3 regions of the Streptomyces sp. NBC_00887 genome follow, and region 2 is predicted to be linked to each of the others. Evidence: riboswitches for the same ligand, from Rfam matches in the RefSeq annotation. Region 2 holds a riboswitch; each other region holds the start of a gene.
What was found. Region 2 has a riboswitch for cyclic di-AMP ahead of OG844_RS18325 (M23 family metallopeptidase). Riboswitches for the same ligand answer to the same signal wherever they lie in the genome.
Positions count from the first base shown of each region.

Region 1 (2,259 bases), 4.9 Mb from region 2:
GGCGGTTGCGGGCGCCTCCGCACCGGATGAGGCGCCCGCAACCGAACGGGGGCCGGTACGGGCACTGCGCCAGGGCTTCCTGACCAACGCCCTGAACCCGAAGGCGCCTGTGCTCTTCCTCAGCCTGCTGCCCCAGTTCGTCCCCGAGGGGCAGCCGCCGCTTCCCAGAACCCTGCTGCTGGCGGCCGTGGTCGTGGTGCTGGCCCTCCTCTGGTTCCCGGCCGTGGCCCTGCTGGTGGACCGCCTCGGCCGTTGGCTGCGCCGGCCGCGTACCGCCCGCGCGATCGAGGGCGGCAGCGGCGCGGCGCTCACCGCGCTGGGGCTCGTGCTGGTGACCGGGCCCCTGCTGCACTGACTCGGCAGGACCGGCCTCCTGCGGGGCTGGCAGGGACGGCCGGCGGCGGTGTCAGCCGGGGGCAGCCGTCAGCGGACCCGCCCGTACCAGATGCTCTTCGACCAGATCCGTTCCAGCCGGACCACCGCCCCGGTCTTCGGCGAGTGCCAGATCTTGCCGCCGCCGGCGTAGATGCCCACGTGGTAGACGCTCCGGCCCGCGTGGAAGAAGACCAGGTCGCCGCGCCGCCGTTGCGACGAGGAGATGTGGCGGGTCTTGTTGTACTGCTGCTGGGCCGTGCGGGGGAGCTTCTTGCCCGCCTTCTTGAACGCGTAGAGCGTGAGGCCCGAACAGTCGAAGCGGTGGGGGCCGCTGGCGCCGTGCCTGTAGGGCGCTCCCTTCTTCGAGGCGGCGATGTCGAGCGCCCTCGTCGAGTGGGTAGCGGCCCCGGCCTCGTTGACGAGGCCGGGGGCGAGCATGGTGGTACCTACAGCGAATGTGAGAACCGAGGCCGTACCGACCCGGGCGAAAAGAGACGGGACATGAACCTGCGCAGTCATGCGCAACCCTTCGTCAGCCGCCTGTGAAGGATGACCTGTCGGGTTCGGGCTGGCGAAGTTGCCCGGCCGCACTTGGCGGCTTCACCCCGAGGGTCGAAGGGATATCCCGTCGACCCGTTGTGCTCGGGTCCTCCACTCCTGCCGATCCACTTCTGTCGACCAGGCATCCGGACAGCGGCAGGACTCGGCGTCCGCCCGGACCGCCCCGTCGCGGTGGCGGGGGCTTGTCGTCTCAGGGATCTTTACTCACGGGCTGCCGGATTTCCGCGGTGAAGGTTGTTTTGTGAGAGTCATCACGACTGATCCGTTCGGGTGGACGGGGCGGGACCGAAGCTGAGGCGACGCTGTGTGACCGGCCTCGTACCAGCAGCGGAACGGTGAATTCCACTCAGTGTCCGCGCGCACTGCGCAAGTTGAGCTGTCCCCCGTGAGGGGGATGGTCTACGCCGAACGGGTGAGTAAAATTGATCTGCGCATCGGGCGTGTCCGGCTTCGGGGGCATCGGTGCAGCCGTTGACGGAACTGTTCGAAGATCTGGCGGCTCGGGGCAGCCGAGGGTTCCGTAGCCCGGGTGTTCGACGGTGGCGGTGAGCGAGGCGCGTGCACCCCTCGGCGGGAGACGGGCCGGTGACCGTCCTTCCGCAATTCGAGGACGTCTACGGGCGTGCCAGCCCGTGGCGGTCGGCCCAGACGTTGATCGCCCCGGCCAGGTCCGCGGGGCGGTCCTCCGGGGAGTGGTGGCCGGCCGGCCCGTGGCGGGAGACCTCCAGACCCGCGATGTTCTCCTCGCACCAGGCGACTGCCCCCTGGTCGGTCATCGCGCCCGGACCGGGATCGAACGAGGCGAGCAGCTTGGGGACTTCGGGACTGGCGGCCAGCCAGGCGTCGTAGCGTTCGATGCGGGCCACGACGTCGGCGGGTTCGGAGTCCAGCGGCATCATGCGCGTCCACGCCAGGATCGGGCGGCGGCTGTGCGGGGTCGGGAAGGGGCGGCGGTAGACCTCGAGATCGGCCGGATCCAGTGGGGTGGCGAGCGTGCCCGGGAGCCCGTCGATGAACAGCGACTTCTCCAGGATCATCTCCTCGCCCACCCCCGGGGTGCGCAGAAGAGTAAACAACTCCCTTCCGGCCGACGGGAATTCGTCGCCGACCAGCGGTTTGATGATCGCCTCGGTGAAGGCGAGGCCACGCACGCTGTCCGGGAGGCGGGCTGCGCGGTCGAAGGCGAGCGCTCCGCCCCAGTCATGGCCGACGAGGACAGCCTCGGCAAGGCCGAGGGCGTCGAACCAGGCGTCGAGGTAGCGGGCGTGGTCGTCGAAGGAATAGGCGAGGTCGGGCTTGCCGGAGTCGCCCATGCCGATGAGG
Region 1 covers NZ_CP108788.1:8,909,553-8,911,811, forward strand. Annotated here, with positions in the region: gene OG844_RS40670 (LysE family translocator) at 1-355, shown strand, start outside; gene OG844_RS40675 (C40 family peptidase) at 424-894, opposite strand; cyclic di-AMP (ydaO/yuaA leader) riboswitch at 897-1,070, opposite strand; gene OG844_RS40680 (haloalkane dehalogenase) at 1,551-2,259, opposite strand, start outside.
Region 1: it holds a riboswitch for cyclic di-AMP, as region 2 does, so the genes downstream of both, OG844_RS40675 (C40 family peptidase) here and OG844_RS18325 (M23 family metallopeptidase) in region 2, are expected to answer to the same signal.

Region 2 (2,259 bases):
TCTCCCTGGAGGTCCCGGTCTCCCGGCTCTCCAAGGCGCTCGGTCTGGTCGCCGAAGCGCTGCGGGCGCCGGCCTTCAGCGAGAGCGAGGTGGAGCGCCTCGTGGGCAACCGGCTCGACGAGATTCCGCACGAGCAGGCCAACCCCGCCCGGCGTGCGGCCAAGCAGCTCTCCAAGGAGTTGTTCCCGGCCACGGCGCGGATGTCGCGTCCGCGCCAGGGCACGGAGGAGACCGTGCGGCGGATCGACGCCGAGGGTGTGCGCGCCTTCTACGACGCCCACGTCCGCCCGTCCACGGCGACGGCCGTCATCGTCGGCGATCTCACCGGGGTCGATCTGGACACGCTGCTCGCGGACACCATCGGTGACTGGTCGGGCAACGTCGGCCAGTCGCGCCCGGTGCCGCCGATCACCGCGGACGACACCGGCCGGGTGGTGATCGTGGACCGTCCCGGAGCGGTGCAGACGCAGCTGCTGATCGGCCGGATCGGCGCCGACCGGCACGACAGCGTCTGGCCCGCCCAGGTCCTGGGCACGTACTGCCTGGGGGGCACCCTCACCTCCCGCCTCGACCGCGTCCTGCGCGAGGAGAAGGGCTACACCTACGGGGTCCGGGCCTTCGGCCAGGTGCTGCGTTCGACGGCACCCGGATCCGTCTCCGGGGCGACCGGCGCCGCGATGCTCGCCATCAGCGGCTCCGTGGACACGGAGTCCACCGGGCCGGCCCTGGAAGACCTCTGGGTGGTCCTGCGCACCCTGGCGGCCGAGGGACTGACGGATGCCGAGCGCGAGACCGCCGTACAGAACCTCGTCGGGGTCGCCCCGCTGAAGTTCGAGACGGCGGCATCGGTCGCGGGCACCCTCGCCGACCAGGTGGAGCAGCACCTCCCGGACGACTACCAGGCCCAGCTGTACGCGCGCCTGGCGGAGACCGGCACGGTGGAGGCGACGGCCGCGGTGGTCAACGCGTTCCCCGTGGACCGGCTGGTCACGGTCCTGGTGGGAGACGCTTCGCAGATCGCGGAGCCCGTGAGGGCCCTGGGTATCGGCGAGGTGTCGGTCGTCACCGGCTGACAGGACTGAGCAGAGCGAACCCCGGCGAGTGCGTTCTCGCCGGGGTTCTCCTTTTTGTCTGATTTGGTGAAGAGCGTTCATGTATGACCTGTGGGATGTGCGACAAAGCGCCCTGTCCGTTTGGTGATTGAAAGTCGCCCGGCCTAGCGTCGGCTCGGCTGTCCGCCAGACGTATGCCGCATCCGCGGCGCCGGACAGCCATCGCCGAGTCCCCGTCAGGCGCGAGCCTGGGGAGCCGGGGACCCACGCAGTCCCTGGGGTGAATCGGATGTCCGCGTCTCGTACGAGGCGGGGGATCCGTAGGAGACCTTCCTGCTCCGAACCCGTCAGCTAACCCGGTAGGCGAGAAGGAAGGAAAGGATCAGCCCCTCCATGGCGTTCACCCGTGCCACCGGGAAGCATCGTGCCCCGAGCCGCCTGACGCGCAGCAGCGCCAAGGTCGCCGGCATCGCGGCTCTGGCCACCACCGGCGTCATCGGCGCAATGGCCTCCCCGGCCCTCGCCGCGGACTCCGAGGCCCTCACCGTCACCGGTCTGACCCAGGCCGTTGCCATCGACACCACTCTCGCCGCCCAGATCGACGCCCAGGCCGAGGCGCAGCAGCACCAGGCCGACCTCGCGGCGAAGGCGAAGGCCGAAGCGGTGGCGAAGGCGAAGGCCGAGGCCAAGCGTGAGGCCGAAGCCCGCGCCAAGGAGGCCCGCGAGGCCAAGGCGCGCGCCGCCCGCGCCGCCGAGCGAGCCCGGCTGAACTCCTTCCACCTCCCGGTCGCCGGCTCCTCCGTGACCACCGGCTACAAGTCCGGCGGTGCCCTCTGGTCCTCCGGCAGCCACTCCGGCGTCGACTTCCGCGCCGCGTCCGGCAGCTCCGTCGTCGCGGTAGGCGCCGGAACGGTCGTCGAGGCGGGCTGGGGCGGCGCGTACGGCAACAACATCGTGCTCCGGATGACGGACGGCACGTACACCCAGTACGGCCACCTCTCCTCGATCGGCGTGTCCGTCGGACAGAGCGTCACCTCGGGGCAGCAGATAGGCCTGTCGGGCTCCACCGGCAACTCCACCGGACCGCACCTGCACTTCGAGGCGCGGACCACCCCGGAGTACGGATCCGACATGGATCCTGTCGCCTACCTCCGAGCGCACGGTCTCCAGGTCTGAGACCCCGTACCGCACAGCTTCCCGAAGGCCC
Region 2 covers NZ_CP108788.1:4,029,913-4,032,171, reverse strand. Annotated here, with positions in the region: gene OG844_RS18330 (M16 family metallopeptidase) at 1-1,073, shown strand, start outside; cyclic di-AMP (ydaO/yuaA leader) riboswitch at 1,266-1,433, shown strand; gene OG844_RS18325 (M23 family metallopeptidase) at 1,446-2,228, shown strand.

Region 3 (2,259 bases), 1.0 Mb from region 2:
CTTGGAGTCGGCGGCGTCGTAGATCGAGAACGACGAGGTGAAGCCGAGGCGCTTCGACTCGCGGCGCAGGATCCGCACGCACGCGCTGTGGAAGGTCATGACCCACATGGCGTTGGCGCGCGGTCCGACGAGCTGCTCGACGCGCTCCTTCATCTCGCCCGCGGCCTTGTTGGTGAAGGTGATCGCGAGGATCTGCCCCGGGTGCACCCCGCGCTCGGCCAGCAGATGGGCGATCCGGTGCGTCAGCACCCGGGTCTTCCCCGAGCCCGCCCCGGCGACGATGAGCAGCGGGGAGCCCGCGTGGACGACGGCGGCGCGCTGCTCGGTGTTCAGCCCGTCGAGCAGCGCGGCGGAGTCGACGACGGGGCGCGGGGCGCCGTCGCGGTAGTAGGCCTCGCGCGGCGGCGGGGGCCCGTCGAATACACCTCCGAAGAGGTCCTCTGGCACCGCTTCGGGTGCGTGGTCCTCGGGAGGTGGCGGGGGGCCCTCGTCCGCTTGCTGGAGGCCGGTCAGGAAACTGTCGTCAAAGAGGCTGCTCATCGCCTGACGAGTCTAGGCGGCCGCACCGACACCCCGGGGCCGCATTCCGCACGATGCCCCCGATCCGTGCGCGCACCGAGACGGATTGCCCACAGTGCGTAGGGATTCAGTAGTTGTTCCCGCTGTGGGGCCACTCAATCCGGAAAGGTCACGGAAATGTATCGGGCATATCGAACATCAACCTTCACAGGGACGCCACGGGTTGGCTAGCGTGCTCCGACGGGTGACCGTTACCCCCTTGAGGCGAACCACGCCGCGCGGGCACCCTCGCCGAATCCGTCACTCCCGCACGGGAGTCCGGAACCGGGGACCCACACGCAGCACCGGGGTGAATCGGTCCGTCCCGCTGGACCGTAGGGCAGCCTTCCGTTCCGCCCGAACCCGACAGCTAACCCGGTAGGCGGTCCACGGAAGGAGATGCCGGCCTTGGCGTCGCATCGCAAACCGCGCACCCGTGTGCGCACCAGCTCCCCTGCCGTCGGGCTCACGACGGCGGCACTCGCGTCCGTCACCCTGCTCTCCACACAGAGCGCGACGGCCGCCCCGGCGGAGCCCAAGCCCAGCATCGAAGAAGTGCAGAAGAAGGTGGACGACCTCTACCGCCAGGCGGGAACGGCGACCCAGCAGTACAACAAGGCGAAGGCGTCCTCCACCCAGCAGCGCTCCAAGGTCGACGCGCTCCTCGAAGCCGCGGCCAAGCGCGCCGACAAGCTGAACGAGACGCGCCGGGAGCTGGGCAACTACGCGGCCGCGCAGTACCGCAGCGGCGCGATAGCCCCCACGGCCACCTTCTTCCTCGCGGACGACCCGCAGTCGTACTTCGACCAGGACCAGCTGATGGCCCGGATGACCAGCCAGCAGCAGAAGGCGGTCGCCGACTTCCGTACGCAGCAGAGCGAGGCGGCGACCAAGCGGGTCGAGGCGACGAAGAGCCTGCAGACGCTCACCGAGTCGCAGACCACGCTGCGCACCAGCAAGCAGCAGGTGCAGAACAAGCTGGCCGAGGCGCGCACGCTGCTGTCGGAGCTGACCGCCGAGGAGAAGGCGCGGCTCGCGGAGCTGGAGCGCAAGAAGGAGGCGGAGGCCAGGCGCAAGGCGGAGGAGCTCGCGCGCGAGCAGGCCGCCACCGCGAAGGCGGAGGCGGACCGGGCGGCCGAGGAGGCCTCGAAGGAGGAGGCGGGCACCGGCACCGGCACCGGCACCGGATCCGACAGCAGCTACGCCTCGAAGGCGGACAAGGTCCTGGCCTTCGCCCGGGACCAGATCGGCAAGCCGTACGTCTGGGGGGCGACGGGCCCGTCCTCGTACGACTGCTCCGGGCTGACGCAGGCCGCGTGGAAGGCGGCGGGCGTCGACCTGCCCCGCACCACCTGGGACCAGGTCGAGGTCGGCACCCGGGTGGCCACCGCCGATCTGAAGCCGGGGGACCTGGTCTTCTTCTACGACGACATCAGCCACGTCGGCATCTACAAGGGCGACGGGATGATGATCCACGCGCCGAAGCCGGGCGCGAACGTGCGCGAGGAGTCGATCTACTACATGCCGATCTACGGCAGCGTGCGCCCGGCGTAGCGGTACGGAGCGCACAGACGGAGCTGCCTACGGGCCCGGCGGACACCGGGCCCGTGGGGCTGCCCGTCACGGCCGGGGTGGCGGCGCCCGGCGGACACCGGGCCCTGCGGCTGCCCGGTCAGGTCCAGAGCGTGGCGATGAAGATGT
Region 3 covers NZ_CP108788.1:5,079,130-5,081,388, forward strand. Annotated here, with positions in the region: gene pcrA (DNA helicase PcrA) at 1-540, opposite strand, end outside; cyclic di-AMP (ydaO/yuaA leader) riboswitch at 799-959, shown strand; gene OG844_RS23025 (NlpC/P60 family protein) at 958-2,112, shown strand; gene OG844_RS23030 (hypothetical protein) at 2,231-2,259, opposite strand, start outside.
Region 3: it holds a riboswitch for cyclic di-AMP, as region 2 does, so the genes downstream of both, OG844_RS23025 (NlpC/P60 family protein) here and OG844_RS18325 (M23 family metallopeptidase) in region 2, are expected to answer to the same signal.